DNA from 4 places in the Lysinibacillus sp. RC46 genome. Region 2 is predicted to be linked to each of the others. Evidence: riboswitches for the same ligand, from Rfam matches in the RefSeq annotation. Region 2 holds a riboswitch; each other region holds the start of a gene.

Region 1 (8,556 bases), on a different contig from region 2:
AAACGACGGAAAGAACTTGAAGTGACGGAAAGACCCCCCGGAGCGACGGAAAGAATCACTGAAGCGACGGAAAGAACCTCCGAAGCGAGGGAAGGATCCTCCAAATAATGGCTAGAATCACAAAGTCGTGGATAGAACCTTCGAAATCGTAGATAGAGCGTCCAAAATCGTGGATAGAATCCCTGGATTGATGGATAGAAAGTTCAAAGTGGCGGATAGACCCCTGAAGCGACGGATGAAACTTCCGAAGTGGCGGATAAAACCACTGAAACGACGGAAAGAACTTGAAGTGACGGAAAGACCACCCGGAGCGACGGAAAGAATCATTGAAGTGACGGATGGAACCTTAGAAGTGACGGATAAAACCCCTGAAGCGACGGAAAGAACTTGAAGCGAACGGAAAGAACCTCCAAAGTGACGGATAGAACAACTGAAACGACGGATAGCCTCTCCGATATGAAGGGTGGAATGCCCATAGAAAGCTAAAACGCCGTAGAGCTAGATATCTACGGCGTTTTTTATGTAATCATAAGCATTTTTAGTTAACAAAGTAATCGTTACGATAATAAATAATACGCGAACAAAGCCGCTACCTTTTTTAATCGCCATACGTGAGCCTACAAGTGCACCGGCAATTTGAGCTATGCCCATTAGTAAACCATAGACATAATGAATCTGACCTAAGTAAGCGAACATTAAAAGACCCGCAAAATTACTTGCTAAGTTTAAAAATTTGGCATTTCCTGCTGCCTTTAAGAAATCGAAGCCGACTAATAAAAAGCTAAAAATTAAAAATGAGCCAGTTCCTGGACCAAGAAACCCATCATAAAAACCAATTGTAAATAACAACAGCATGAATAAAACTAAGTGTGTAAACTTTAAATTTTTGACTGCAGCTACTGAACCCCAATCTTTTTTAAAGATGGTATAGACTGCAACAGCAGCAAGCATTATGAGCATGAGTGGTTTTAGTAATTCAGGATTGATTAAATGGACAGTCCAAGCCCCAAAAAGTGATCCTATAAAGGCTAGGGGAAAGTATTTGATAACTGACCGAATTTCTAGCTGACCAGAACGATAAAAAGAAATGGTTGATGTCAAAGAACCCATAGTGCCGGCAAGTTTATTGGTTGCTACGGCTGCTGCTGGATTTAAACCAGCAAACATAAGGGCAGGTAAAGCAATTAAGCCTCCACCTCCAACGACCGCATCCACAAAGGCGGCTAAAAATCCAAAAGATATTAATAATATGACTACATTTACATCTAATTCAAATAGCATGTGTGCACCTCTCAATAGTTACTACTGAAATAGTAACTAAATTTCGCGAGGCTGTAAAGACTAATTTTTTCGTTGGCTTATCTTCATAGGCTTATCTTATAATAGAGGTAATGGAGGGATTCGATGGAATTATTAATCGCCCAATTAAAAGAATTGGGATTCACAGAATATGAAGCAAAGGCCTATACTGCACTTGTCCAAAATAGTCATGTTAGTGCCTATCAAGTAAGTAAAAACTCCGGTATCCCTCGTGCAAGAATATACGACATACTTGATGTACTTGTTGAAAAAGGGTTAGTATTGAAAGAAGAAACGGCAGATCAAACGACATACTCTTCCATTCCTGTCGCTGTGTTTTTACAACAAATTCAACAACGTTGGCAGTCAAATTTCACATCGATTAGTGATCAATTAGAAAAATTAGAGGTAAAAGAGCAGGAAGCGGAGCATAAGGTTGTCACATTAAAAGGCAAAGAGGCAATCGTTAATTATTGTCAGTCTTTATTAAAAAAGGCGGAGAAAAAAGTCATATTATCAATGTGGGAAGATATGTATGAAGAATTGCGGGAAGATATACATGAGATAGCGAAACATATCCCTGTTCATGGAATTACCTTGTATGTGGAGGACCATTTAGCTTCTATTGACCAACACCGTATCACTCGCTATACGAGGAATGCGTCTACACCTCATTGGTTTATTTTATCGGTAGATGGCAAGCAAATGATTTATGGTCACTCTCCGTCAAATCAGGAAACGGCTTTTATTACCAATGATCCTGTTCATATATATTTATTAGAGGATTATATATGGCATGACGTGCTTATTAATCGCCTTTTAAAGCGCGATGATACGGAGCTTGAGGAATGGATTACTAAAGAACGTAAAGCATTTTTCTTAGAATGAAAGTATTGAAAAAGAATCTGCAAGCCGTCATGTACATTACAGAAGGCGAGCAGATTCTTTTTTTCGTTAAATATTAATAAAATACTTTATCAACATTGTATTTAGCGCGGAATGAATTGATCGCGTATGTTTCGTAAATTTCACGTTCCATTGGATCTTCCACTTCATACACTTCAATTTTGAAAATTTCATTACGGTGATTTTTCATCGGTGACACATTGTCCTCGAAATGCTTTTTAATACGTTGACGAATTTTACGTGCTTTACCGACAAATAATAGTTCGTTCTCTTCATTGTAGAATAAGAAAATACCACCGTTTTCACGTGTGATTTTATGGAAATCAATAAAACCATGGTACGGTGTGATTGGTACATCACCTGGCTTTAAATCTTGTTCGCGTTGGCGAATTACTAAATCTGGTTTTGGAAATTCAATTTTAATCAAAGTATTCACGTTCCTCTCTGTTACTAAAGGTATATGTTAACATAAGTACAGCATGTTTACCATCAAATAATGAATGTAAACATTCAAGATTAGTGTTAAACAAATTACATAATGACATGCATGGTTAATAACAAAATATTCTATGTATTATTGATATTCTTAATTGTTCATGTTACAATTCTTTTTAATTAAATAATCTCATCATGAGAAATTGAGGGATTGTTTTAGAAACCCAGTCGTACCAAGGGTTTGAAGTACATGATAAGATGTTGGGTAGATTAAAGTTTATTTGTTATTAATAATACACTTCTTATTGTCTATTAATTTAGATGAGGAGAGGTGTATTTTTTTATGCTGTTAAAGTTTGCTTATGATGATTTTATTGCAGACAGAAAATTCAACAATACGACTCAAGCAAGTATCAATAGTTACAAATACATGATTAAGCCGTTCATCGACAAATATAATTGATAGGATTATCTAAAAAAGAGAATATATGTTTAATTTTGAAATTTATTCCTGAATTTTACGTATAACAATTAGAGGGGGGATATAACTTGGCTAATAAACAAAAAAATCCAATTCCATTTTTGAAAAAAACTTGGGTGTCTTCTATTGGTGTATTTTTATTGTCACAGATAATCTTTATTACGTGTGAAGCAACAGGATGGATACCTAATTATAGAGATATTGGCGGAACGTTTATTGGAAGAATTACGGAATCTTCAATTTTCAAAGAGTGGTTTACTTTTTATGAAACACCAAATTTCAATTTACTTACTATCTTTTTTGGCATCTTTCTTGTGTTTGGAATAATAGAGGCGATAAAAAGTGTTTTTTCACCAAGGTCTACATAAGTAAAGACTATAGCAAAAGTATCACTAGGGTGTAAAGATAAATAACTAAACTATAATTTCCCTAAAAACATAATGACATGCATGATTAATAACAAAATATTCTATGTATTATTGATATTCTTAATTGTTCATGTTACAATTCTTTTTAATTAAATAATCTTATCATGAGAAGTTGAGGGATTTGGCCCGATGACGCTTCAGCAACCTCTAACGAAAGTTAGAAAGGTGCTAATTCCAGCAAAGGATTTGTCCTTTGAGAGATAAGAGTGAACGTGGAAAAATCCTTCTCATTCTATCTCAAATGGAATGAGGAGGATTTTTTAATTTCATCGAAAAAGAAGACTTAATGAGTTTTGAACAGGGCCTGTGCATGGAGACTAAGGCCCAATTGATTTTAACTAGAGAGGGGAATGCAAGATGCCAATTAATATTCCGAAAAACTTACCAGCTGGAGAACATTTACGTGAGGAAAAAATCTTCGTAATGGAAGAGGACAGAGCGAAAACTCAACAAGTTCGTCCGTTAAATATATTAATTTTAAACTTAATGCCAGAAAAAGAAAAAACAGAACTGCAATTACTTCGTTTATTGGGGAATACACCATTACAAGTGAATATTACATTTTTAAATACAGCTACGCATGAATCAAAAAATGTTAGTAAATCACATTTACAGTTATTTTACACGACTTTCAATCAAATTCGTCATCGCCGCTATGATGGCATGATTATTACGGGTGCACCAGTAGAAAAAATGGAATTTGAAGAAGTGAACTACTGGCAGGAAATTTCTGAAATTATGGATTGGTCCAAGACAAACGTAACATCGGTTTTACATATATGTTGGGGTGCACAGGCAGCGTTATATCATCATTACGGTATTGGTAAAATTGGGCTGCCTGCTAAATGCTCAGGTGTATATTCGCATGTTATTACGGATTTAACAGTGGACTTAGTACGTGGCTTTAGTGATTCATTTACTGCACCACATTCACGTTATACATCCGTATCAATTGATGAAGTACTTAGCCATCCCGATTTACGATTACTATCTTATTCTGAAGATGCTGGTGTTTTCATTGTGCAATCTAAGGATAATAAAAACATTATGATTACTGGTCATCTTGAATATGATGCAACAACTTTAGCTGATGAGTATAGTCGTGATGTTGCGAAAGGATTAGATATTGATGTACCAGTAAATTATTTCCCACATGATAATCCTGCAAATGAACCGATTAATACTTGGCGCGCCCATACACATTTATTATTCTCGAATTGGTTGAACTACTATGTTTACCAAGAAACACCATACGAATGGGATTTTGTCGATCAGATTGAATATCATATTTAAAACCGCTCAATTACAATAAAGAAAAATGATGACTTTGATATTTCAGGGTCATCATTTTTTCACGCCATTATGCTGTTAATTTTCTGATGAATTTTTATTTCTATCACTGCTTGGAGTATTGCCGGTATCGCTATCATTCTGTGTAGTATTGTTGCTACTATCACTCTGCGAAGGATTTTCGCTGTTACTTGCACTTTGAGTAGAATTATCGTTATTACTACTACTTTCATTTTGAGTAGTATTACCGGCATTGCTACTACTTTCATTTTGAGCACAATTATCAGTATTACTATTACTTTTTTGTGTAGCTTTTCCGCCATTGTTACTTGCACTTTGAGTAGAATTATCGTTATTATTACTACATTCATTTTGAGTAGTATTACCGGCATTGCTACTACTATCACTTTGAGTAGAATTATCGTTATTACTAATACTTGTACTTTGAGTAGCATTTCCGTCATTGTTGCTACTTTCGTTTTGAGTAGAATTATCGTTATTACTACTACTTTCATTTTGAGTAGTATTACCGGCATTATTGCTACTTTCACTTTGTGTAGCATTTCCACCATTACTGCTACTTCCACTTTGAGAAGAATTCCCGCCATTGTTGCTACTATTACCCTGAGTAGAGTTTTCGTCATTACTATTACTTTCACTCTGTAAAGAGTTTCCGCCATTGTTGCTACTATCATTTTGAGTAGAATTACCGTTATTACTACTACTTTCACCTTGTGTATCATTTCCAGCATTGCTACTGCTATCACTCTGTGAAGAATTATCGTTATTAGTATTACCTGCACCTTGAGTAGCATTACCGTTATTACTACCATTTTCATTCTGTGTACTACAATTACTTTTTGTATTATTACCGTTGATTTTGCGAATCTTCGCGACAAGTAGTAAAACTAATGGTAATAAGATAGCGAAAATAAAGGAAAAAATAGGCCAGGTTTCTTTATTGTAAATTTCTGAATGAATGATACTAGGATGAACAATTTGTGAAAGTCCAAGGATAATCATTCCGAATGGAAAAATGAGCGGTCGATGATTGTTAATTTTACATATTTGTGCGATGCCGATGACCCCAGCGTAAAAAAACATAAAAGTTTTAATATAAATTGATATTATCCACATTGCTGCCATAATAACTTCAATACGCTGCAAAAAATTCCCGATTGAAATTCTTTGGGCTAATGAATAGCTAGGAAATGTCCTAGAAGCAGTATTTGTTGGACCTAGGACAAGGATAGCCAGTGTGATGATAGCAATTAAGACAATCCCTCCAAGAATTGTGCCAATGTAAAAACCTTTTTGGGCTGATTCATGGACGTTAACAGAAGAAGGAAAAATCATTAACAATATGACAAGTGGCAATGAAAAAATACTCATTAATCGAATAATACTAAAGAATAATGATTTTGCTGGTACTTCCATTATTGGCTGTAGATTTTCCATATGGACGGATGGTGAAATACAAACTACAAAAAAAATAAAAATTAAAATAAACATTGCGAATAGTATTTCTGCAGAACGGGCAAAAACTTCAATTCCTAGAAATGCTGCATAAATAATGATAATACTGAACAGAAAAGCAAAGGCCATCATAGGTGTTTCTGGCATAATTTCTGTTTTCATGAAAATGCCAATGAAATATAATAATTCACCAGCAGAAAGAAAGGATAGAATAATAAAGCCAATCGAAGTTATTTTTCCGAAAAAACGACCTAATATCTTTTCATTAGCCTCTACAAATGTAAGGGTAGGTGTCCGTTTTCCTACAGTAACGAAAAGCTTTATTAAGAGTAAACTTAGAACGACACTAATAATCGCTGCAATCCAGGCATCTTGTTTCGCTTCACTTGTTACACTAGCAGGGCTAATTAAAATAGCTGTCCCAATTGAAGAGAGAAGGGTAATGATCATAAATTGTCTTGAGCTAATTATTTCTTTTTCCATATGAACGCTACCCCTTTTCTCTTAACATAAAGTTCCTTATTATTTTATCAAGGAGACAATTAAATCTTTAATTGGTGAAATGGGCTTGGAATTTTGATCCTTAATGGACCTCAATATTTAATGCAGCGACGATCAATAAAAAAATCGAAAAAATAACAATTGTTTTTGTTTCTTTATTTTTAAAAATTTTGGAATCATTCGTTTGATTCCTTTTTTTGCTATGCTGTTAACTTTCTGGAGAATCTTTATTTTTATCACTGTTTGGAGTATTCCCGGTATCGCTATCATTCTGTGTAGTATTGCTTGAAGCGTTATCACTTTTGCTCGGTGAAGGATTTTCACTATTACTGCTACTTTCATTTTGAGTACAATTAACGTTATTACTACTACTTTCACCTTGTGTAGCATTTTCGCCATTGCTAGTACTATTACTCTGTGAAGAAGTATCGTTATTACTACTACTTTCACCTTGTGTATCATTTCCGCCATTGCTAGTACTATTACTCTGTGAAGAAGTATAGTTATTATTGCTACCTGCACCTTGTGTATCATTTCCGCCATTGCTAGTACTATTATTCTGTGAAGAAGTATCGTTATTATTGCTACTTTCACCTTGTGTATCATTTCCGCCATTGCTAGTACTATTACTCTGTGAAGAAGTATCGTTATTATTACTACTTTCACCTTGTGTATCATTTCCGCCATTGCTAGTACTATTACTCTGTGAAGAAGTATCGTTATTATTGCTACTTGCACCTTGTGTAGCATTTCCGTTATTACTACCACTTTCATTCTGTGTACTACAATTACTTTTCGTATTATTTCCTTGATTACCGTTAATTTTGCGAATCTTCGCGACAATTAATAAAACTAATGGTAAAAAAACCATGAAAACGAAGGAAAATATAGGCCATGTGTCTCTATTGTAAATATCTGAATGAATGATATTAGGATGAACAATTTGTGAAAGTCCAAGGATAATCATTCCGAATGGAAAAATGAGCGGTCGATGATTGTTAATTTTACATATTTGTGCGATGCCGACGACCGCAGCGTAAAAGTACATAAAAGTTCTAATATAAATTGAAATAATCCACATGGTTGCCATAATAACTTCAATACGCTGCAAAAAATTCCCGATTGAAATTCTTTGAGCTAATGAATAGCTTGGAAATGTCCTAGCTGCTGTATTTGCCGGACCTAGGACAAGGATAGACAGTGTAATGATAGTAACTAAGACAATCCCTCCAATAATTGAACCAATGTAAAAGCCTTTTTGTGCAGATTTTTGGACGTTAACTGCAGAAGGGAAAATCATTAATAATATGACAAGTGGGAATGAAAAAAGACTTATAAATCGAATCATACTAAAGAATATTGATTTTTTTGGCGTTTCCAATATTGGCTGTAAATTTTCAATCTTGATGGATGGTGAAATACAAATTACAAAGAAAATAAAAATTAAAATAAATACAGGAAATAGTATTTCTGCAGAACGGGCAAAAACTTCAATTCCGAGAAATGCAGCATAAATAATGATAATACTGAACAGAAATGCAAAGGCCATCGTAGGTGTTTCTGGCATGATTTCCGTTTTCATGAAAATTCCAATGAAATATAATAATTCACCTGCAGAAAGAAGGGCTATAAGAATAAAGCCAATCGAAGTTAATTTTCCGAAAAAACGACCTAGTATCTTTTCATTAGCCTCTATAAATGTAAGGGTAGGTGTCCGTTTTCCTAGAGTAACGAAAAGCT
Region 2 (8,556 bases):
GTACATTGGCAGCCTCATATACTTCATCTAGCATATCAGATGGAACAAATGTATCATTACTTCCGTGAATGAATAGCATCGGTGTTTTCGATTTCGCTACTTGCTTGACGCTATTAGCTTCACCAAGCGTATAGTCAGCTTTTAACTTCGTTACAATTGAAGAAAACTGCATAATGGGAAATTCAGGTAAATTAAAGATTGCTTGCAATTGATAGGAGAATTCATCCCAAACTGAGGAATAACCACAATCCTCAATAATAGCCTTAACATTGCCAGGTAGATCCTCTCCTGAGGCCATCATCACTGTAGCACCTCCCATGGAAACACCATACAAAACAATTTCAGCGTTTTTATCAGAACTGATAACATTATTAATCCAAGAGACTACATCAAGTCGATCATGCCAACCCATACCGATATAGTCACCCTCACTTTTTCCATGAGCCCTTGCATCAGGTACGATAACATTGTAGCCTGTATCATAAAAATGCTTAGCATACTTTGTCATTTGTGAGCCATCAGATGAATATCCATGGAAAACAATTGCCCATTTATTTGTGTTGTTTGTATTTTTAAGTGTATAGGCATGTAATTTTAAATCATCGAAAGACTGTATATAAGAGTCCTTGTAATTTTCTTTAAACCACTTTTCGCTCTCTTCTTTTTCTTTAATATCCTTAGGACTGACAACAATAGAATTTTGTGGAGCATTAAACACATCTGATTTATCAGTATTAGGATTTAAGGCGAAGTTATAAAAATAATTCCCTGCAAAAAATCCAGCCACAACAAACAATACTAATAGCAGACTGACAATGGTAATAATCACTTTATATTTTCTTTTCATATATATCCCCCTAAAACTACTATTATGAATTATACACAAAGTTACTAATATGAAAAATAGAATTCTATAAAATAGGGGAGATAAAAAAGGGAACGACTCTAATCGTTCCCTTTGCATGTTGTTAAAATACATGAAATTAAGGTGTCTTAAAGTATGGCTCTTCGGCAAAACGAGGGAGTTGATTTCCGTTCCGACTGAGCGCTTTGCCGCTGACGCTTCGCTTTCGCACAGAAATAAAACATTTGCCGCTGACGCTTCGCTTTCGCGCAGAGCAGAGCTTCCTGGGGGCGTCCGATGAGCCGCTGCTCGCTCCAGGGTCTCGGGCCAACACGAGGTTGGTCACGAAGGCGTTATCACAGGACGTGATGATTTTAGCCTTCGTTCCTCTAATACTGATTCCCAAGGAGTCGCCCAGTCTCCACTCCAATCAATCACTCCACTCGGCATGTATCTTCTGGCGTGCCACTTTAATTTATGGTGATAAAACGATACTGTTCTGTGTGCGAGTAACCTAGAATGGAAATCACCCTCATTTAAAGGGCTAGTATATTCACAAATATTTTCTCTTTCAACACAAAAAAGGGAACGACTGAAATCGTTCCCTTTGCTTAATGAATTATTTTAATGGACCGCCAAGTTTAGTGATAGCTTCAGAAACATTTGAGAATTTCTTGAAGTTTTCGTTGAATAAACCAGCAAGTTCAGAAGCTTTTTTATCATAAGCAGCTTTATCTGCCCATGCATCACGAGGATTAAGCACTTCAGTTGGTACACCTTCAATAGAAGTTGGAATGTTTAAACCGAATACTGAATCTTGAATTGTTTCAACATTAGCTAATTTGCCGTCAATTGCAGCACGTACCATTGTACGAGTGTAAGAAAGCTTCATACGGCTACCAGTTCCGTATTCGCCACCAGTCCAACCAGTGTTCACTAAGTATACTTGTGCACCGTGCTCGTCAATTTTTTGACCTAACATTTCAGCATAAACTGTTGCTGGAAGTGGAAGGAATGGAGAACCGAAGCAAGTTGAGAATACTGGTTCTGGCTCCGTTACACCACGTTCTGTACCAGCAAGTTTAGATGTGAAACCGCTTAGGAAGTGGTACATTGCTTGCTCTTTTGTTAATTTACTGATTGGAGGTAATACACCAAATGCATCAGCTGTTAAGAAGATGATTGTTTTTGGGTGACCTGCAACAGATGGATCAACAATATTTTCAATGTATTGAATTGGATAAGCTACACGCGTATTTTCTGTTAATGAACCATCATCATAGTCACAAACTCGAGTTTCTGGATCAACAGCTACGTTTTCTAGTACAGAACCGAAGCGGATTGCGTTGTAGATTTCTGGTTCTTTTTCAGCAGAAAGGTTAATTGTTTTTGCATAGCAACCGCCCTCAATGTTGAATACACCGTTATCAGACCAACCATGTTCATCGTCACCGATAAGCTTACGATCAGGATCAGCTGATAAAGTTGTTTTACCAGTACCAGATAAACCGAAGAATAATGCAACATCACCAGCTTCACCAACGTTTGCTGAGCAATGCATTGAAAGGATGCCTTGTTGTGGTAACAAGTAGTTCATAATACCAAAAATAGATTTTTTGATTTCACCAGCGTATTCAGTACCACCGATTAGGATAATTTTCTTTTCAAGTGATACAATGATGAATGTTTCAGAAGCAGTGCCATCAATAGCAGGATCTGCTTTAAAGTTAGGAGCTGAAATAACTGTGAAGTCAGCAACATGAGAAGCTAATTCTTCTTTAGTTGGACGGATAAATAATTGATGGGCGAAAAGATTGTGCCAAGCATATTCATTGATTACTTGGATGCTTAATTGCGAATCTTTGTCAGCACCAGCAAAGCCTTTGAATACGAATAATTCGTCACGTTCTTTTAAATATTTTACTACTTTTACATATAAGTTATCGAACACTTCAGAAGAAATTGGTCGGTTAACTTTGCCCCAGTCAATTTTATCCTTTGTGCTATCTTCTTCTACCGTATATTTATCTTTAGGTGAACGACCAGTGTATTTGCCAGTTTCTGCACGAACTGCGCCATCTACTGTTAACATAGCTTCACCACGAGAAGTAGCCTTTTCAGCTAATTGTGGTACTGAAAGTTGAACATTAATGTTACCGCCGCTTAATAATTCCTTCAGTTCGTTTGCAATTTCTACTGAATTCATCGATTAAATACCATCCTTTTTTATAGTATTCCCTAGAGTTTGAGGGAGATTTTCTTAATTTCAAAAATAGTATAACACAATTGCTTAAATAATCTATACTAATTCAGAAATTATTTTTCAGATTTTATTACTTTTCAAGAAAACGACAAAAAGTAAATTGATTTGTTTTGATAATGCTTTTTACCCTATTTATAATAAGTGATCACACATTCACTTTCGACACAGCAAAAATTGTGTTTGGAAGCTTTGGGCTAACATGGGGTTCGCACAGGATGTGAAGTTTTAGCTTGCTTTTTATTAGTTGGAGCTTGTCTTCGACTGAAAAGGGGCTACAATCATATTCATCCACCACATGTTCTGTAGCTAACGCTTTGCTTTTGCTACAAAATGTGCTGTAAAGGGTTACACATATGTTAACACATGATGTAAGGTGGAGAGTAGGGATTATTTTGTTTTAAATTACAGTATAATCCAAATTTGTTTCTATATAAATCCCATACTTTCTTTATAAGAATACAATCAATTATGTCTTGGCATAATTGTAACTGTCGCTTTACTTTCGCTACAGATAAACAATGCGTCCGGAATCTGCTTTGTGCTTGGGCCTGACAATGTTTTTTGCGCGAAAGTGTAGCGTCAGCAAAGGGTTTTAGTCTGTGCGAAAGCGAAGCGACAGCAACAGCAACAGCACGATGTTGGACACCCGCTGAAAGAAGTTAAAAATATTTGACAATGTTCGACCTTTTACGTATTATGAGATATTGAACGGATACTCTTATCCCGAGCTGGTGGAGGGTCAGGCCCTGTGAAACCCGGCAACCTGCATGAACTATTTCACGACATGCGCTGGTGCCAATCTGATGCAAGGGGAAACTCCCTTGAACGATAAGAGTGAAAGGTTACGAAGTCATTATTCCTTTCCTCATGTTAAGTAAGCGTGAGAAAAGGATTTTTTTATTGTTAAAAACGAATTAAAGGTAAGTATACAGTCCTTTCCTTATTATAATGACGGATCTTTCAAAAATCCTCGTGTTAAAAGCAGCAGCTGTTTATTTGTGCGGAAGCGTAGTGACAGCAACAACTGTTTTACTGTGCGAAAGTGCAATGACAGCAACAAATGTTTACTGTGCGAAAGTGCAACGACAGCAACAACGGCTTGAGAGTTCAATCCTTAGGGGCGAACTTGACATGGGTAATGAGTACCGTATTAATTCGCAAATATTATTTGTAAAAGTAATAGGAGGAAAATCAAATGACAAACCGTCGACTGTTTACATCAGAAAGTGTAACAGAAGGACATCCAGACAAAATTTGTGACCAAATCTCGGATGCCATTTTAGATGCTATTTTAGCAGAAGATCCAAACGCGCGTGTAGCGTGTGAAACAACAGTAACAACAGGCTTAGCATTAGTAGCAGGAGAAATTACTACTTCTACTTATGTAGATATTAAAGGTATCGTTCGTGATACTGTAGCAGAAATCGGTTATACACGTGGGAAATACGGCTTTGATGCTGAAAACCTAGCAGTTCTTGTTGCTATTGGCGAGCAATCACCTGATATTGCTCAAGGTGTTGACCAAGCATTAGAGGCGCGTGAAGGCTCTATGACAGACGCTGACATTGAAGCAATTGGCGCAGGTGACCAAGGTTTAATGTTCGGTTATGCATGTAACGAAACGCCAGAGCTTATGCCATTACCAATTAGTTTAGCGCATAAATTAGCTCGTCGTTTAACGGAAGTACGTAAATCTGGTGAACTAGCATATTTACGTCCAGATGGAAAAACGCAAGTAACGGTTGAATATGATGAAAACAATGTACCAGTACGCGTTGATACGATTGTAATTTCAACACAGCATGATGAAGAAGCTACACTTGAGCAAATTCAAGCAGACTTAAAAGAATTCGTTATTGCTCCAGTTGTTCCAAGTGAATTACTAGATGCCGATACTAAATATTTCATCAACCCAACTGGCCGATTCGTAATTGGTGGTCCTAAAGGGGATGCTGGTCTAACTGGACGTAAAATCATCGTTGATACATACGGTGGCTATGCACGTCATGGTGGAGGTGCTTTCTCAGGTAAGGACGCAACTAAGGTAGACCGTTCAGCGGCATATGCAGCACGCTATGTGGCAAAAAATATCGTAGCAGCTGGTTTAGCTGATCGAGCTGAAGTACAACTAGCTTATGCGATTGGTGTTGCTCAACCTGTATCTATTGCAGTTGATACATTTGGAACAGGAAAAGTTACGGAAAGTGAAATTGTAAAATGGGTACGCGAGCTATTCGATCTACGCCCAGCGGGGATTATTAAAATGCTAAACCTTCGTCGTCCTATTTATAAGCAAACTGCCGCATATGGCCACTTCGGTCGTACAGATTTAAATGTACCTTGGGAACAAACAGACAAAGCTGACGCATTAAAAGAAAAAGCAGGTTTATAAACTATTCAGCTAAAGCAATGAAGTAGCTGGGGAAATATTTTAAAATACTATTACAGAAAGGGGCTTAACATTAATTTAGCCCCTTTCGCTGTTTTTTAACGAAAAAAATAAGCTCCTATATTGCTCGGTTGCCCAAGCAATCGTGGAGCTGCTTTACATTAATTTTTTGGTTGAAGAGATTTATAGTATTGACCCTTTTCTACATATTCACGTATGATGCGTTCCATATCTTCTTTATCTTCATCGTTTAATTCTCTTACAACCTTTGCAGGACGGCCTAGTGCTAAACTATTTGGAGGAATGACTTTGCCTGGAGGTACTAGACTACCCGCCCCAATGAATGCACCCTCTCCAATCTCCGCTCCGTCTAATACTATAGAGCCCATACCTATTAAGGCTTTTTTTCGAATCGTACAACTATGTAAAGTTACTTGATGTCCAACTGTTACTTCATCTTCAATAATTAGTGGATATTTGGGGCTTTGATGTAAGCAACAGAGGTCTTGAATACTAACTCTTTTTCCTATAATTGTTGGTGATACATCTCCTCGAATAACTGTGTTAAACCAAATTGTTGTTTCAGCACCTATTGTAACGTCGCCGGTAACGGTTGCATAATCAGCAATAAAAACAGAAGGGTCAATATTGGGTTTTTTACCTTTAAATAGATAGATCATGAGGATCGCCTCTTTTCTTTCTTTGATGTAATATTATCGTATCAAATACGCAACTTGATGGAAATATAAAATTAAAATGATCAAGATATTACGATATAATCATTGTGTAATTATTTTTTTAGGAGGACTATGTGAAATGTGGAAATGGGAAGCTGATGGACAAGCAAAGGCTGTGGTTGCTATTCTTCATGGTGCATATGAAAATCACCGTTGGTATGCATGGCTTATAGAAAAACTTAGATTGGAAGGCTTCCACATAGTCATGGGGGATTTACCTAATCATGGAGTAAATGTAGGATATTCAAGTGTTCACGATGAGGATTTTAAAGAATACAACAAATATACAAGGCATTTAATCGAGAATGCTTTTTCGTATAATTTACCTGTCTTTTTAATAGGACATGGACTTGGTGCGACTCTATTACTACATACCATGCAAAAAAGAAAATATGAATGTGCAGGAATTATTTTAACTTCACCTTGGCTTCATTTAAATCTATTGCCAGGTAAACTATCAAATGCTTTAACTAGTTTAAGTGCCCTGACTGCCAATGTGAAGCTGACCCATGAAATTACATTAGAATCACTAACGCGCAGTATAGAAGGTAGAGATGAGATGAAGGATGAGGTTCCTTTTTCATCCGTTGTTTCAGTGAAATGGTATCGCGAGCTACAACAAATGATGCGCAATTTAGTGTTATTGCCGAAGGCTGAATTCCCTAATATGCCTATGTTAGTTATGACAGCTGAAAAAGATAATATTACTGAAACCAAACAAACACGGAATTGGCTTTATCAGATGGAATTTACAGAGTTTCAATTCAAAGAATGGGCAAACTGTTATCATAATCTATTTCATGAAGTAGAGCGTGACGAGATTTTTGTTTATATACGTGATTTTATTAATAATGCTCTTCGAAGAATTGGCTATATAATTGAATAGTGAATTACCTCTCCAATTAACTAGAAAATTACTAACTTTTTGTTACTTGAATATAATGTTGTAATTTTCAGAAAAGTGTAATACTATAATGACTTAAAGTAATATTTTTTCACATTGGAGGGGGAAAATGGAAACAATCGTTGGGAAAATTAATGAGATTTTATGGGGACCGTGGTTTATTTATGGCATTTTGTTAATTGGGCTCTTTTTTTCAATTATCACACGGTTCCTACAAGTAAGACACATTAAAGATATGTTTGTTTTAATGTTTAAAGGCGAAAAATCGGATAAGGGGATTTCATCTTTCCAAGCGATGTCTATCGCATTGTCTGGTCGAGTAGGTACAGGTAACATTGCCGGTACAGCTACAGCAATCGGGATGGGGGGACCTGGTGCTGTTTTTTGGATGTGGGCAATCGCATTTATCGGTGCGGCAACTGCTTACGTTGAGTCGACATTGGCTCAAATTTATAAAGAAGAGAAAGATACAGAATATCGTGGTGGGCCAGCTTTTTACATAGAAAAAGGAATGGGGCAAAAGTGGTTTGCAGTTATATTTGCTGTTGCCGCATTAGCTGCCATGTTAATTTTGATGCCGGGTGTTCAATCGAATGCAATTGCTACAGCTGTTGAAAACGCTTTCGATATTAAGACTTGGATTACAGGACTTATTATTGTCGTATTATTAGGTACTATTATTATCGGTGGTATTAAATGGATTGCCAATGCTGCGCAGATCATTGTACCGTTTATGGCATTAGCATATATTCTGATGGCCATCATCATTATTGCAATGAATATTAAAGAAGTACCAGCTGTATTTTCATTAATTTTTTCTAGCGCATTTGGTGCACAAGAAATCTTTGGTGGTATTATTGGCTCCGCTATTGCATGGGGGGTTAAACGTGGTATTTATTCAAATGAGGCAGGTCAGGGGACAGGGGCGCATCCAGCAGCAGCTGCAGAGGTATCGCATCCTGCTAAACAAGGTATCGTTCAAGCAGCTTCTGTGTATATTGATACTTTATTAATCTGTACAGCTACAGCATTTATGATTTTATTTACTGGTATGTATAATGTACACGATGAAAAAGCGGGTACTGATTCATTTGTTTATGTTGGCGATTTCAATAAAGGCGGATTAACTGGAGAAGAACAAATCACATTTGCGAAAAGTATTAAAGAAGGCGCAGCATACACACAATATGCAGTAGACTCTTCACTACCAGGTTTTGGTGGACCATTCGTAGCGATTGCCTTATTCTTCTTTGCTTTTACGACAATTATGGCATACTACTACATAGCCGAAACAAATGTGGCTTATTTATTCTCAGGAGCTACAGAGAAAGTCGTCATATGGCTGGCTAAATTTGCAATTTTAATTTCTGCGTTTTACGGTACAGTCCGCACATCCGATCTTGCTTGGGCGATGGGGGA
Region 3 (8,556 bases), on a different contig from region 2:
ATATTAAATAAAGTGACAAGCGCAATTGTTGCAAGAATTGGCATAGAATCTAAACCGAGTGAACCGAATACCTTATCTGATAACCACGATGCACCTTTAGTATTAAGCAAGACTGTTCCTAGCATAATTCCTACTGCAAAGACGATAATTGTTCCCCAAGGAATATGAGGCTCAACTTGCTTCCACGAATAGACTCCGATTTTTGGCATTAATAAAATGGCGATTGCAACGATTGTGACGGTTGTCGTATCGAATGGGTGGAGTTTACCCTCTGCTGCCCAGAAAAATAGTAAAACTACCGATGTGATGATTAATCGAATTTCGGGAGCTTTTAATGGACCAAGTTCCGCAAGCTGTTTTTTGATTACTTCTTTACCACCTTCAATATTACTTGTTTCAGGTTTAATTAGTGTAATCATAATGAAAAATAGAGCCACTGACATGATGATTGAGAAGGGGGCAGCGTAAAGTAACCAAGCACCCCAAGAAATATCTACACCGAATTGTTCTTTGATGAAATTTAAAGCGACCATATTTTGAGCTGCTGCCGTTTTAATACCGATGTTCCAAATGGAAACAGCTTGTACAGAAGTAATGACTAGTAAAGCAGCAAGTCGACTATCACGTGGTAAACCAAATGCTGCTACCATTCCGAGTAGTATTGGTACAACTGCGCCTGCACGTGCAGTAGCAGAAGGGACAAAGAATGCGAGTGCAATAGATACTAAAATAGCACCGAATACAATGGCTTTCGTTTTTGTCCCAACTAGTGAAAGTATCCAAAGCGCAAGACGTTTATGTAAATTCGTAATTTGCATGGCTGCCGCTAGGAAAAGAGCTGCGGCTACTAGTGCAACTGCAGAATTACTAAATCCGCTTAATGCTAACTTTAATGCATCCGATGTTCCTAACGCTCTCGTTGGATCTTCCATTGACGGAGCTAGCCCTAGTAAGATTGTAACGAGAGCAATAATCATGGCAGAGCTAACGGGATAGGATACTGCTTCTGTAACCCATAGGATGACCGCGAAAGCTAAAATAGCCAAAGCTCGTTGTCCGGCTACAGGTAAATCGCCGTTGTTAGGTAAAAAAGTAATGATGATTAATGAAGCGAAGGCTAATCCAATCCAGAGTGGTTTCAAATTACGTTTCTGTTTTGCTTGTTCAGAAGTAGACATACTTTTCATCCTTTCTTAAACATGACTGTAATTTTCACATCGGCTAGTAAAATGCTTTATTAAGAAAGTTAATTTGTCTAATTATTGTAAAAAAACTAGTATGTGAAATACCCTCTATTTATAGCGATAATGGGCAGTTGCGAGAAAATATACGGTCAAAGAAAAGACAAAAATATCCAAAAGATTTTATTTTTTCTTTTTGAATGCTGAAGTTACTTTAGGCTCAGTTCCTAGCATCAATCGCTTAATATTTTCGATATGCAAAATGATGGCTATACCAAAAAGTAATAGGGCTAAAATCGTTGGGCCAACTCCAGGAATCCATAAATAAGTGGCTGTACAAAAAACGAGATAAAATTCAAGTACACCGACAATTAAATAGTTCGTCACGAAAGATAAAATAACAAATAAAATGAGTGCAAACAAGCCAATTTTCCAATCAATCGCAAGTAATATTCCTATGATTGAAGCAGTTCCTTTACCGCCATTGAAGCCCATATAAAATGGGAAATTATGACCTAGAATGACACCGGAAGCTACGATATAGATGAAGAGCCAAACTTGTACTTCTGTTAATTGTGTTATATCTGCTAAATAAACATGTGCACCGATTATAGCTGCAACGCCTTTACCGATATCGATCAGTGCAACTAATATGCCGTATTTCCAGCCAAGGGAAAGTGTTGCATTAGAGGCACCTGCATTGCCATGACCGGCCATTTTTAAATCTACCCCTGATAAAAACTGAGCAACTTTAGAGCCGTGAATACAGCCAATCAAATAACCAACAAGAAGAAAAATAATAACGGCTTTTATCATAAAAATTCTCCTTTCCAAATAATGGGTTCATCACAAAAGTTCTAACATTGTGTTAGCCCGAAGCCCCTAGGAAACGCCCAGCCGAAACGGAAATCAGTCCATGCTTTGGTGACCAAAACAATAAATATCTAAAATAGTGTATGTGTTTGGATTACGTAAAGAAGCAGACAGAAGTTTCGGAAAAAATAAAATTTTAGTATTGACAGAGAAAAAGTCTATGTTTATACTTTGTAACAACGATGGAAATTGAATCTCATACTCTTATCAAGAGCGGCGGAGGGATAGGCCCTATGATGCCCGGCAACCAGTAAGTGACGAACTTGCTAAGGTGCTAATTCCTACAGATTCTTACTTGGATCTGGCAGATAAGGGGAGGAAAACTTGCAACCGCAACCCTCTTCTTAGCTGAAGAGGGTTTTTGTTTTCTACTGAAAAAATCCTCCTCATCTCCGGTACCATCGTAAAAAAATAACCATTTGGAGGTATACAATGACAAAATTTAAACCAGAAACATTGCTGTTACACGGTGGCCAAGAGCCAGACCCGGTAACAGGATCTCGTACAGTACCCGTATATCGCTCAACGGCTTTCGTTTTTAAAGACACTGCTCATGCGCAACGTCTTTTTGCCTTAGAGGAAGCTGGTAATATTTACACTCGTATTACAAACCCAACTGTAGATGTTTTTGAAAAACGCGTCGCTTTATTAGAAGGCGGTACAGCAGCAGTAGCACTTTCATCTGGTGCAGCAGCAATCGCGTTTTCCATTTTAAATCTTGCAGGGGCAGGCGATGAAATTGTTGCAGGTAGCTCTTTATACGGAGGTACTTATAATTTATTCGCTAACACACTACCAAACTACGGTATTAAAACGATTTTTGTAGATGAAACAAATCCAGAAAATTTCAAAGCTGCTATTACTGATAAAACAAAGGCCGTGTTCGCTGAAGTTTACGGTAACCCAAGTTTAAAGGTACTAGATATTGAAGCAGTAGCAAATATAGCACATGAAAACGGCTTGCCATTAATTATTGATAGCACATTTGCTTCACCATATGGCTCTACACCAATTGACTACGGTGCAGATATCGTTGTTCATTCTGCAACGAAATGGATTGGTGGTCATGGAACAACTTTAGGTGGCGTTGTAGTAGATGCAGGGAAGTTCGATTGGACTCGTGGACGTTTCCCAGGCTTTACTGAGCCAGATGCTTCTTATCACGGTTTGCGTTATGGTATTGACACAGCAGATGCAGCATTCGCCACAAAACTGCGTGTGCAACTGCTACGTGACTTTGGACCAACATTAAGTGCTGATGCGGCATTTAATTTATTACAAGGTTTAGAAACGCTTCATTTGCGTATTCCTAAACACAATGAAAATGCATTAGCAGTAGCTGAATATTTACGAAACCACCCATCTGTGGAATATGTAAATTACAACGGCTTAGAAGATTTCCCTACCCATAATTTAGCTAAAAAATATTTAAGAAATGGCTTCGGTTCTGTGCTTACATTTGGCATTAAAGGTGGACGTGAAGCAGGGCGTAAATTAATCGATAGTGTGAAATTATTCTCACACGTAGCAAATGTAGGGGATGCTAAATCATTAATTATTCATCCAGCATCTACTACACATCAGCAACTATCTGCTGAAGAGCTAATCCAAACTGGCGTAACCGAGTCGCTCATTCGCTTATCAATCGGTTTAGAGGCAGTAGAGGACATCATTGCAGATTTAGAACAAGCTATTGAACAAGTAACAGCTTCACAACAAGAAGTAGAAGCTTAATAAATAAAATACATTGGCTAATGTTGTAGCGTTTACGTATTTTCTCATTCGATAGGCCTCATTTGGTAATGCGTCAAACGTTGCTACATCATCCGCTCCCCTCATTTGGTGAGAGTAATGAAATGGTTTAAAATTAATACCTAGTAATTTTATAAGTATTGTTGACTTGGTTAAATCCTTGTTTTATACTAGGAAATAAGAAAAGTGTTCGAAGGGCTACCAACCTAGAACCAATTTAAAGCGCCGACTTGTTGATCGGTAAAGTGTTTTCAATTAATGCTCAAACTAATTTAGTTTCATAAGTGCTCCCCCACTTTTGAATATATGAAGAGGAGTAGTTACTCAGCCAGTAGCTACTCTTATCTACAAAACTGATGATAAAGGAGTGTTTTAAATGGGAAATGTGTATAGTGCGCAAAACATTGCATCTTATCTTATTTATGAATTAAATGAAGGTCATGTGTTTGTGAACAACATGTCCATTCAAAACATACTTGTGTCAGTTGAGCGTAAATGGCAAGAGATCTTTGGACATTCTGCTTTTAAGGAAATGGTTTATGTCAAAGAGGAAGGCTATACAGTAAAAGAAGTTTTCGAAGCTTATGAAAGCTATGGAGCAAATCATATTCCTCTACCTGCGACAGAGTATTATTTAAAATACGGCACATTCCAATTAGTTGAACGTACGTATGCAATACCAAATTTTACGCAGGAGGAAATAAGACTGGTGCAACAAGCTTTAACACAATATCGTTATAAATTGCTAGCCAAAGCTAGTTAATTATCCCTCATATATTTGGCTCATTCTCTGCTGCTACAGGGAATGAGCTTTTTAAATTAGATGATGAAGATATACAGAAAAAATTTTATTAATATATTTCAAAAGAACAATTTTTATGAATGTCTTTACATACATATATATAATAGAAGAAAGGCATTTATTTTCTTCTTTCAGTAAACATCCACTGAAATAGAGGAACTCAGTCTAAGAACGCCACGTCCTGTGGCAACGACATCAAGTTGGCCCAAAGCCTCCGGCGGATGTCACGGAATCGGAAAGAGCTCACATAGGATGTTAGCCTAAAATCATCGCATCCATGCGATAACGGCTAACTGACCTGCATCACGCAGGCCTAAGCACAAAGCCGATTCCGGACGCAATTATGCCGAGGCATAATTGGTAAAGAAACGTCAATATTTGTTCAATCATTATAGATTTAAGTGAAAAATCATATAATAAAAGGGATGAAAACGATTTCCTTTGCACGTCTACAGGAAACAAATGTCCATCCTAGAAAGATTTTTCTTGTGCAATGTATGTATTTACGTTACAATTTTCTTTAAGTTGATTTTTGAATTATTTGAATTTGTTTGTTTCACAGTGTATCTTCATTCAGAATGTTTTTTGTAGCGAAAGTGAAACGCCATGACTAAATATCTGTTTGAAGACGAAGTGTTAGAAACACGGCAAACTGACCTGCTTTGTATAGTCGGCACACAATTCAAAATCTGTAAGAATTAAGCTGAGACGAAATAAATATAATGAAACTGCGGAATGTAAGTTGGAGGGAATAGGAATGGCAACTATAAAGGCAGCTATATTAGGATTTGGAACGGTAGGTCAAGGAATTTACCATATATTAAACGAAAAGCGTGAAGAGCTTAAAAATAAATTAGGAATTGAGCTAGAAGTAGCAAAAATTTTAGTTACAGACACTAGCCGTGAACGTGTACCAGGTACCGCGCATTTAATGACAACTAGTATGGATGAAGTCTTAGCAGAACCAGGTATGCAGGTTGTTTTTGAGGCAATCGTCAATGAGGAGCCAGCTTTTACTTATTTAAAGCGCGCTGTTGAACATAAATGTCATGTCATCACAGCTAACAAAGTAATGTTTGCAAAACGAGGCTTGGAGTTACAGGATCTTGCAAAAGCGAATGGTGTTTTTGTAGGATTTGAAGCAACGACCGCTGGCGGTGTACCAGTTATTAAAACGATGAAAAACATTTTGCTTGTCAATGAGGTTAGTCGTATTCAGGGTGTTTTAAATGGGACATCCAACTATATTTTAACGAAAATGCGTTCACAGGGCTGGTCGTTCGAAACTGCATTAAAAGAGGCGCAAAATTTAGGTTATGCGGAGGCAGATCCATTTAATGATATCTCAGGACAGGACGCCTTCAAAAAATTAATGATTTTAAGTGCTTTGGCATTTGGTGAACAACCAGACTGGTCTGACGTCGAAGTAGTCGGAATTGATAGCATTTCGGCAGAGCAAGTAAAAGAAGCGTGTGAAAAAGGCTTGCGTTATCGCCATGTAGCTGAGGTTGAGAAGCTAGCAGATGGTAAAGTGGTCGCGAAGGTTGGGCCACAATTAGTTGATAAAGAACATCCACTTTATCCAGTTGATGACGTCAATAATGCTGTGGCATTGGACACAAATTATATTGGCACATTAACGCTAATTGGACCAGGGGCAGGTATGTATCCAACAGCTAGTGTAATGGTTGAGGATTATGCGGAAATTATCGGTAAACGAGCTGGATTTGTCGTAACAATATAATAGATGCCTATCATTCAACAATGTTCTAATTGTTTGAATGATAGGCATTTTTTAATCCTCATCTTTAACATCAATATCCTCTGGAATAGGTGTATTCCGCCAAATCTCTATTTCCTCTTTAATACGATCTAACTGCTCAAAATAAGTGCTGAACTGCCCACTATTAATCAGTATTTGGTCCCCGTCGTATACTGAACGAATACGGCCCTCGTAAACTAGGCGAAGTACTTGATCTTCTGGCATACCAAGTTCGATGGCTGTTTCTTCAATTGTTTTATACATAAATTTCGCTCCTTTTATTGTTTTTATTATAACCTCCCTTTAATAGAAAGCCTACTATGGGTTAATAAATGAAAGAAAAAGGAAAATGGTAATTGTTTGATTTTGGATAAATCTGTATTATTAATGTTAATGAGTAGTGACGGTCGAGGGACAATAATGAAGATTAGCTAATACCATTTTGCCAAGTAAAATAAACTTTCTGAAATGGTCATGGGAATTGACAATTTTAGCTGCTGCTAGCATTGTGTTATTCAAGGTCTTTTTTTCTCATCAATTCGTCTTACAGGTGTAGTTATTGGAACCGCTGTAACGATTGGTAGCTCTCCTGTCTTTTGTGATGCTTTAGAATGAGTACTATGGAAATAACAGCCGATAAAGGTGTGGCGAATAGCAACTGTAATGGCAATTTGTTAATGAGGAAGGGGCTGTCCGTATGGGGGAATTGGACTAGCCCTTTCTACTGGTCTTTCCTTTGTAAATATATGTTGAAACATATGCCCTGTATATAAGTTGATTGGAGTGGGGCTTTAACTTCTTTCAGCGGATGTTTGGAAACCCCTGAAAGAATTAAAACCTTAAGAAATTCTTCATTTTTATAATAACTGGTTTTTAAGATTTAAAAGGTACACTATTAATTGAGAGCGAGGTGTATATCATGACGAAACTAACAGTTCTTGTAACAGACGATGATCAAGATATTCGTGATGGTATTGAGATCTATTTAAAGAATGAAGGTTACAATGTCATTAAAGCTGCTGACGGCTTAGAGGCACTCGAAAAATTAGAAAACAATGACGTACATTTAATTATTTTAGATATTATGATGCCAAATATGGATGGAATTACAGCGACGTTTAAAATTAGAGAAGAGCGCAATATTCCAATTATTATGCTTAGTGCAAAGGCGGAGGATGGCGACAAAATTCATGGTTTGTCTGTAGGCGCTGATGATTACGTCACAAAGCCTTTTCATCCGTTAGAGCTGTTGGCTCGAGTAAAATCTCAGCTACGACGTTATGTACAACTTGGGACGTACAATGAGGGAGCAGCAAAGGTAGAAATCGACGGACTTGTATTAGATGAAGATGCAAAGGAAGTCATTTTAGAAGGCGAGCCTGTTCGATTAACACCAATCGAATATAAGATTACGGAATTATTAATGAAAAATGCAGGGCGTGTATTTTCGATAAGAGAGATTTATGAGCGTGTGTGGAATGAGGAAGCTTACAATGCAGAAAATATTGTGGCTGTACACATTCGAAAAATACGTGAAAAAATCGAAGCAGATCCGAAAAATCCACGCTATTTAAAGGTGGTGTGGGGCGTTGGCTATAAAATGGAAAAATAAAATAGAGCAGTATGTTACAATCGCAGGGTTTGTAGCAGGGGTTATTGGACTAATTTATTTCGGTGTGTATGCCTATCAAATAGTAACTGCACGCTCTTCGGGAATGCTACAATTGCTTGAGAGAATTTTTTAGAGAGGAGTTAAAAGTATGTTAAAAAATTGGAAACCTCTTCTCGCTCTTATTTGTTTAATCTGGGTAATATTCGGTATATTTACGTTCTCTAATATCGGGTACCAATATATTGGGAAGTCGTATTTTCAATCTGAAAATTTCCAGGGTAAACTAGATAATTTTCAGTCAGAATTAGGACCATTAGTAATAAATTTACCGACGGCTGAAGATTTAAAAAGTAAAATCGTGGTTACGCAAAGCCAAATTGAGGAACATCGTAATTACTATGGATCATTAGGAGAACAGATAGATAATATTAAAGCTCAATATGAAGGACGTATTCAAGAAGCTGCTAATGTAAATGCAACGGAATTAAAAACAAAGCTTGAGAAAGAGCGAGATGCAACAATTAAAGATATTACGACTAATTTCGAGGATGATGAGCATGTCCGTAAAAAAATT
Region 4 (7,154 bases), on a different contig from region 2:
ATCAGTATTAATTCATTTACTATTGACTCCATCTTTTTTCACCAATGTGATATCGCGAAGTCCTTTTATAGATGTTGCCCCCGCTAATGCGATTGAAACTTTTAATTCATCATATAAATTCGTCATTACTTTTTCGACTCCTTGCTGTCCTGCTAATGCAAGTCCGTAGACGAAGGGGCGACCGATGGCAACTGCATCTGCTCCTAAAGCGAGTGCTTTAAGAGCATCCATACCACGATATACACCGCTATCTAAAATAACAGGAATTTGCCCATTTACAGCTTTCACAATGCCAGGAAGTGCATCAAGTGAACCAATTACGCCATCCAATTGGCGGCCACCATGGTTGGATACGATAATTCCGTCAATGCCGTTTTCTATAGCTAGTTTTGCGTCTTCAGGATGTAAGATTCCCTTTAACAAAATAGGGAGATTCGAACGGCGCTTTAATTCACGTACATTGTCCCAATTTAATGTTGGATGGAATATATTTTGCAACACGCCTTGTACATATGACTCAAATGAATCATCTGGTAAGGAAGCAGTAAAAATAGGGTCATTCATATAGTTTCCTCGTGCATACCCAAGCTTTAATGGTGAAAATTGATTGCGAACATCTTCTTCACGCCAGCCAAGCATGACTGTATCTACAGTTAAAACGATAGCCTCAAAACCGGCAGCCTCGGCTCGAGCGGCCATACTATAGGCAATTTCCTCATTTGTTGACCAATATAATTGAAACCATTTAGTAGCAGTGGGAGCTGTTTGTGCCACATCCTCGAGTGCGTAGCTTGAAACTGTGCTTTGAATATAAGGGATTTTTAATTGATCAGCTGCACGTGCTACGGCTAGCTCTCCTTCGTCATGCGCCATTCTGTTCATGCCAACAGGAGCAAATAAGAACGGAGTTGGGTGTACTTTTCCGAACAGTTCAATTGATGTATCAATACTTGAAACATCCTGTAAAAAGCGTGGAATAATAGAGTATTTTTCAAAGGCTGTACGGTTATTCCTTAATGTTTGCTCACCGCCAGCGCCTGAACGGATGTAACCAAACGGACCAGCTTCCATTTTTTCTGCAACTGCCTTTTCTAAATCTGCAAAGCAAATAGGAAAGGGGGCTTGTGCATTAATATTTTTTAATAGTAGATCGCTATGTGTTGTCTTTGTCATCATAATCCTCCTACTAATCTTTTTTTAACTTCGCAGCAAAGCGGTTACCTATTGATTGAATAATCTGAACAAGAATGATTAAGATAAACACTGTCGCATACATTACATCGACCTCATAGCGTAAATGACCGTAACGGTATGCGAGATCACCTAGACCACCAGCACCAACCATTCCTGCCATTGCTGTTGCTCCTATAAGACCGATTGTGGCAATCGTTAAACCTAAAATAATGGATGGGCGCGCCTCTCGTAATAAGACATTCCAAATAATATGACGACGTTTAATACCCATTGCTGTATAAGCTTCCACAACACCCGGATCAACTTCTAAAAGTGCAGTTTCCATAAGTCGCGCAATATAAGGCGTTGTATAAACAACAAGCGGTACAATAACACCTTTTACACCAATAGTTGTGCCGACGATTAGCTTCGTAAACGGTAAAATGAAGAATAGTAAAATAATGAACGGTACAGAGCGGATAATATTAATAAATAAATTGAAAAATTGATAGAGAAATTTATTTTCAAACGATTGTCCTGGGCGAGTTAAAACAATTAAAAGCCCTAATGGGATCCCTATTAAAATAGAGAAAAATAATGAAATCCCGACCATTTGGAAGGTTTCGATAATGGATTTCCCAATAACATCTGACCAATCTGCAAAGAAGCTTTGAATGCTATTCATTTAATTCGCCTCCTAATTCCTCAACGCTTACTCCGTTTTCTGTAAAATACTTAAGTGCTTTTTCTACGATATGTGCTTCACCGTGTAGATGCACGACAATATTACCGACAATGCCGTTTTTTAATTCAATGATATTGGCGGTTAAAATATTCGGTTGAACATCATAAACTTTACTCACTTCTGCTAGTAATGGTTTCCCTGTACTTTCACCAAGGAATGTTAAACGAATAACACTTCCTGAAACATTTAATTGCTCGATAAGGGAAGGGGATAAATTACGTTGAGAAATGGTATTTAAAAACTTTCGTGTCGTTGGATGCTGAGGCTTTGAAAATAGGTCTATAGCAGAGCCGTATTCCACAACCGCCCCTGATTCAAGAACAGATACATCGTCGCAAATTTTTTGAATAACATTCATTTCATGTGTAATGAGTAAAATAGTGATGCCTAGCTCGCGATTAATTTTCAAGAGAAGCTCAAGAATGGCGTCAGTTGTTTCGGGGTCGAGTGCACTTGTCGCTTCATCACTGAGCAAAATCTCAGGCTCTTGGGCAAGGGCACGTGCAATAGCGACACGTTGCTTTTGACCACCTGAAAGCTGGCTAGGATAGCTATCTAATTTCTCTGTTAGGCCAACAATTTCTGCATATTTTGCAACGCGTTTTTTCACTTCGGAGTCGTTATAGCCTAGAAGCTTTAATGGTACCGAGATATTGTTGTAAACAGTCGCTGTTTTTAAAAGGTTAAAATGCTGGAATATCATCCCGATTTTTTGACGAGTTTTGCGAAGGTCGTTTAGAGAAAGGGAAGTAATATCTACATGATCGATTAATACCTTTCCTGTTGTTGGACGTTCTAATAAATTGACACAGCGAATAAGAGTACTTTTTCCTGCACCACTGTAGCCAATAACCCCATGAATTTCACCTTTTTTGACATGCAAGTTAATACCATCTACTGCTTTGACGATACCATTTTTAGTTTTAAATTCTTTTGTTATATTTTCTAGTTGAATCATACGGTGATATCTCCTTTCTTAGTCCTTCTATAAATCAAGAATCTGCTAGCTTTCCTGTAGGAGTCCCGCAGATTCTTGATTTTATGAATGGTCCTTAATCGTCACTTACCAGCTTGGAATTACAGAGCCTTGGAATTCTTTTTCAATAAAATTGCGTACCTCATCAGATTGATAAGCTTCAACAAATTTTTTGATCGTTGGGTCATCTTTGTTTTCGGCACGTACTACAATGTAATTCACATATGGAGAGTCCGTAGATTCTAAAAGAATGGAGTCTTTTTTAGGATTAATGCCAGCATCAAGAGCGAAGTTTGTATTAATAGCTGCTACATCTACTTCACTAAGCTGTTTTGGAATTTGTGCAGCCTCTAATTCAATGAATTTCAAATTCTTTTTGTTTTCTTCCACATCGCGAATAGATGCTGTTAAGTCTGCACCGTCTTTTAATTTAATATAGCCCGCCTCTTGAAGGACAAATAGAGCACGAGCCCCGTTTGTTGGATCATTTGGTAATCCGAACGTTGCACCATCAGGAACGTCATCAAATGATTTATATTTCTCAGAGTATATGCCTAGAGGATTTAAAATTGTTTTTCCAACTGGCACTAAATCTGTATTGTGATCTTTGTTAAATGTCTCGAGGAATGGCTTGTGTTGATAACTGTTTACATCAAGATCGCCCTCTGCTAACGATGTATTTGGTAAAACATAATCAGAGAAAGATTTTACTTCTACCTCTAAGCCATTTTCTTTGGCAACTTTTGCTACAACCTCAGCAATTTGTTCGTGTGGACCAGAAGTTACACCTACTACAATCTTATTTTCATTAATAGCCTTACTTTGACTATCCTTACTATTTTCTTTAGTACCACAGCCTACTAATGCTGCTACTAATGTGAGACTTGCTAAACCTAATAAAATTTTATTTTTCTTTTTCATGAAACATACCTCCAAAGTTTTTTTATCGGTTTTTGAAAATAAAAAAAACTCTCTTAAAAAAATTAAGAGAGGCTCATAAAAAAGTGTCCTCTCTTATCTTTCAAACGATGATCGTTTGCAGGATTTAGCACCTTCCTTAAAAAAGGAGGTTGCCGAGCTTCATAGGGCCAGTCCCTCAGCTACTCTTGATAAGAGATTTATAATATTTTTTTGTAAATCCGATAGAACTAATATAAATTATAGGATATAGTAAGTCAATTGAATTTTTAAAATTTTTTATTTTGTTATAATATTTAGTTGCGAAAGAATCCGCAAGAAAGAGACAAAACTGTTCCCATAGCAAGTTTGAGCTAATGGAACAGTTTTTCGGGTAGAGTCTACTTCATGAGTTAAATAAGTTTAATTTTTCAATTCTACTGATCGCTTCACGTAAGCGGTCTTCGCTAACAAGTAAGCCAACCCGCACATAGCCTTCACCATATTGACCGAAGCCATTGCCTGCAGCTACTGCGATATCAGCTTTGTCGAGCAATAAATCGGCAAATTGTTCACTCGTAAAACCTAATGGAACAGGGAGCCATGCAAAGAAAGAGCCTCTCGGTGCTGTTACTTGCCAACCAATTCGCTGAGCTTCTTCGATCAGTACGTTTCGTCGACGCTCATAAGTCGCACTTAGCTTATCCACGCAACTCTGGGAAGCAGTAAGTGCAACTGCCGCGGCTTGTTGCACGGCAGGGAATTGACTACAAAATAGATGATCTTGAATAAGGTTAATGGCTGCAACAATATCAGGGTTACCAACTGCAAAACCAATGCGCCAGCCTGCCATATTATACGTTTTGGATAATGTATACATTTCGATACCGACATCTTTTGCACCGTCAGCTTGCAGGAAGCTGATAGGTTTATTGCCGTCAAATCCAATCGCCCCGTAGGCAAAATCATGTGCTACGATAATATTGTGCTCTTTTGCAAAGCGTACTGTTTCCTCGAAAAATTCAAGTGTTGCAGTACCGCCAGTTGGGTTATTCGGGTAATTCAAGTAAAGCATCTTCGCCTTTTCTTTTACTGCATCGGATAAAGCATTATAATCAGGCAGAAAATTATTTTCTGCAAAAAGAGGCATAACTTCAAAATTAACATCGCCTAATACGACACCTGATAAGTAATCTGGATATCCAGGATCGGGTAATAGCATAGTATCACCAGGGTTTAAAACGGCTAACGGTAACTCAACAAGACCAATTTTCGTACCACCGAGAATAGCTACTTCTGTGTCAGGATCAATGTCAACATTGTATTCGCGTTTGTAGAAACTTGCAGCTGCTTGGCGTAATTCTGCTATGCCATGAAATGGAGAGTATTTATGATTTTGAGGATTTTCTGCCGCCTCCTGCAATGCTTTAATAATATGTGGAGGAGTGGGTTGATCTGGATTACCTTGACCAAGATTAATAACATCACGCCCTTCAGCAAGAGCAGCGTTTACTTTTTGCACAAGTGCTGCAAAAAATTGAGTTGGAAGTAGCTGTAGTTTTTTTGAGAATTCCATGCATGTCCACCTTTTTCAGAATATAATAATTATTAAAGATATGATGCACATAATATTACTTTTTTTAGTAATTGTCTAGAGCCCAATAGTATATGAGGTGAGGAAAATTGAATAAAGTCTCGTATTTTATCGTCAATGCTTTTACTACAGAACTTTATAAGGGAAATCCCGCAGCAGTCTGTTTACTTGATTCACCAATACCTGAGTCGACCATGCAGAAAATTGCTCAGGAGATACCCGTACCAACAACAGCTTTTGTCCAAAAGAAGGATCATGATTTTTTTCTTAGATGGTTTACGCCAGCAAAGGAAATACCGATTTGTGGACATGGAACAATCGCTAGCGCTTTTTTACTTTGGAAACAAGGAATTGTACCCGTCAATTCTTCGCTTACATTCCAGACTGTAAGCGGTCCTTTACAAGCAAATTGGTTGAATGAACTAGTTGAAATAACAATTAAGAAGTACCAGTTAGAAGAGATTGAATGTCCTTTGGAGCTTGAGGAATGGCTTGGTGTGAAACCAACATATGTAGGGAAAACAGAATTGGATTATATAGTGGAGCTAAGTCACGAAGAGTATATTGCAGACTTTAAAGCTGATTTTCGTGCGATGAAACAGTTCCCGGTACGTGGTGTTTGTATTACAAGCCGTTCTAAAGATGAGGGGATTGATATTGTCTCAAGATTCTTTTCTCCAGCACAAGGCATTGATGAGGATCATGTAAATGGTTCCACTCATGGTGCGCTAGGACCTTACTGGTGTGAAAAATTATCAAAAGAAAGTATCGTTAGCAAACAGCTTTCAAAACGTGGTGGATTATTGTACGTTACACCAAAAATAAAAGATGTGGCAATTGCGGGTTCGGCTGTTCAAGTATTGAGTGGTGAAATATTAATCTAAATATTTGAGCTTAAACCATGGAAGTAAGGTTGATTTATTGTAGTATAAATACAGAACAGTACTGTCTAGAGGAGGAATAGCAATGAAAATTGGTTGTATCCAATTAAACGTAGGTTTTGGCAAAGTAGAAGAAAATTTTGCTCGCGCTGAGGACAAGATTCGTGAAGCGGCAAAAAAAGGTGCAGAAATTATTGTACTACCAGAAATGTGGAATTCAGGCTATGCTCTTGAAAAATTATCAGAGCTTGCAGATGTGGATGGAGATCGTTCGAAAGCATTTTTATCAAACCTAGCGAAAGAGCTTGGCGTACATATTGTTGGTGGCTCTGTTTCAACGAAGAAGGGCGATAAATTTTACAACACGATGTATACGTTTGATAAAAATGGTGAGTTAGTAGGTGAATATAACAAGGCACATCTTTTCCGTTTGATGGACGAGCATTTATATTTAGAAGCTGGGGATGAGATGAATCGCTATGCACTTGGAGAAATCGAGGCTGCAGGCGTGATTTGCTACGATATTCGCTTCCCAGAATGGCTACGTGCTCACGCCTTAGAAGGTGCAAAGGTCTTGTTCGTACCGGCGCAATGGCCGACACCGCGTATCGATCATTGGAAAACATTGTTGCAAGCACGTGCCATTGAAAATCAATGCTTTGTGATCGCTGTTAATCGCATTTCTAGAAAGGTAGAAAACTTCAATGGTCAATCAATGATTATTCAACCATGGGGCGAAGTGCTGTGGGTTGGTGCAGAGGACGAAGAAGTAGCTGTCATCGACGTGGACTTTTCAATTGTCGACGAAGTACGAGGCCGAATTCCTGTTTATGACGACCGCAGACCAGGATTATATAACGGAGTTGTTACCGAAAACTAAAATCTGCT

The links. A riboswitch is a leader RNA that binds a small molecule or an ion and turns the genes downstream of it on or off. The one in region 2 is predicted to bind S-adenosylmethionine.
Region 1: it holds a riboswitch for S-adenosylmethionine, as region 2 does, so the genes downstream of both, metA (homoserine O-acetyltransferase MetA) here and metK (methionine adenosyltransferase) in region 2, are expected to answer to the same signal.
Region 3: it holds a riboswitch for S-adenosylmethionine, as region 2 does, so the genes downstream of both, ABH966_RS22725 (O-acetylhomoserine aminocarboxypropyltransferase/cysteine synthase family protein) here and metK (methionine adenosyltransferase) in region 2, are expected to answer to the same signal.
Region 4: it holds a riboswitch for S-adenosylmethionine, as region 2 does, so the genes downstream of both, ABH966_RS26650 (MetQ/NlpA family ABC transporter substrate-binding protein) here and metK (methionine adenosyltransferase) in region 2, are expected to answer to the same signal.

Annotation. Positions count from the first base shown of each region.
Region 1 is NZ_JBGCCF010000004.1:163,523-172,078, reverse strand. Features, by position in the region: gene ABH966_RS05630 (hypothetical protein) at 1-104, opposite strand, end outside; gene ABH966_RS05625 (hypothetical protein) at 118-327, opposite strand; gene ABH966_RS05620 (TSUP family transporter) at 499-1,281, opposite strand; gene ABH966_RS05615 (TrmB family transcriptional regulator) at 1,405-2,187, shown strand; gene ABH966_RS05610 (nucleotide excision repair endonuclease) at 2,261-2,632, opposite strand; gene ABH966_RS05605 (YfzA family protein) at 3,190-3,489, shown strand; SAM riboswitch class I at 3,646-3,756, shown strand; gene metA (homoserine O-acetyltransferase MetA) at 3,907-4,842, shown strand; gene ABH966_RS05595 (endospore germination permease) at 4,918-6,798, opposite strand; gene ABH966_RS05590 (endospore germination permease) at 7,025-8,556, opposite strand, start outside.
Region 2 is NZ_JBGCCF010000030.1:25,630-34,185, reverse strand. Features, by position in the region: gene ABH966_RS21520 (alpha/beta hydrolase) at 1-847, opposite strand, end outside; gene pckA (phosphoenolpyruvate carboxykinase (ATP)) at 1,464-3,050, opposite strand; SAM riboswitch class I at 3,823-3,942, shown strand; gene metK (methionine adenosyltransferase) at 4,303-5,499, shown strand; gene ABH966_RS21505 (gamma carbonic anhydrase) at 5,658-6,176, opposite strand; gene ABH966_RS21500 (alpha/beta hydrolase) at 6,313-7,119, shown strand; gene ABH966_RS21495 (alanine/glycine:cation symporter family protein) at 7,247-8,556, shown strand, end outside.
Region 3 is NZ_JBGCCF010000034.1:41,972-50,527, reverse strand. Features, by position in the region: gene ABH966_RS22735 (DASS family sodium-coupled anion symporter) at 1-1,178, opposite strand, end outside; gene ABH966_RS22730 (glycerol-3-phosphate acyltransferase) at 1,365-1,997, opposite strand; SAM riboswitch class I at 2,256-2,369, shown strand; gene ABH966_RS22725 (O-acetylhomoserine aminocarboxypropyltransferase/cysteine synthase family protein) at 2,487-3,788, shown strand; gene ABH966_RS22720 (hypothetical protein) at 4,183-4,569, shown strand; gene ABH966_RS22715 (homoserine dehydrogenase) at 5,366-6,352, shown strand; gene ABH966_RS22710 (MerR family transcriptional regulator) at 6,404-6,634, opposite strand; gene ABH966_RS22705 (response regulator transcription factor) at 7,290-7,982, shown strand; gene ABH966_RS22700 (hypothetical protein) at 7,960-8,115, shown strand; gene ABH966_RS22695 (sensor histidine kinase) at 8,131-8,556, shown strand, end outside.
Region 4 is NZ_JBGCCF010000062.1:141-7,294, reverse strand. Features, by position in the region: gene ABH966_RS26665 (alpha-hydroxy acid oxidase) at 13-1,173, opposite strand; gene ABH966_RS26660 (methionine ABC transporter permease) at 1,187-1,858, opposite strand; gene ABH966_RS26655 (methionine ABC transporter ATP-binding protein) at 1,851-2,876, opposite strand; gene ABH966_RS26650 (MetQ/NlpA family ABC transporter substrate-binding protein) at 2,982-3,815, opposite strand; SAM riboswitch class I at 3,906-4,010, opposite strand; gene ABH966_RS26645 (pyridoxal phosphate-dependent aminotransferase) at 4,198-5,367, opposite strand; gene ABH966_RS26640 (PhzF family phenazine biosynthesis protein) at 5,475-6,269, shown strand; gene ABH966_RS26635 (carbon-nitrogen family hydrolase) at 6,352-7,146, shown strand.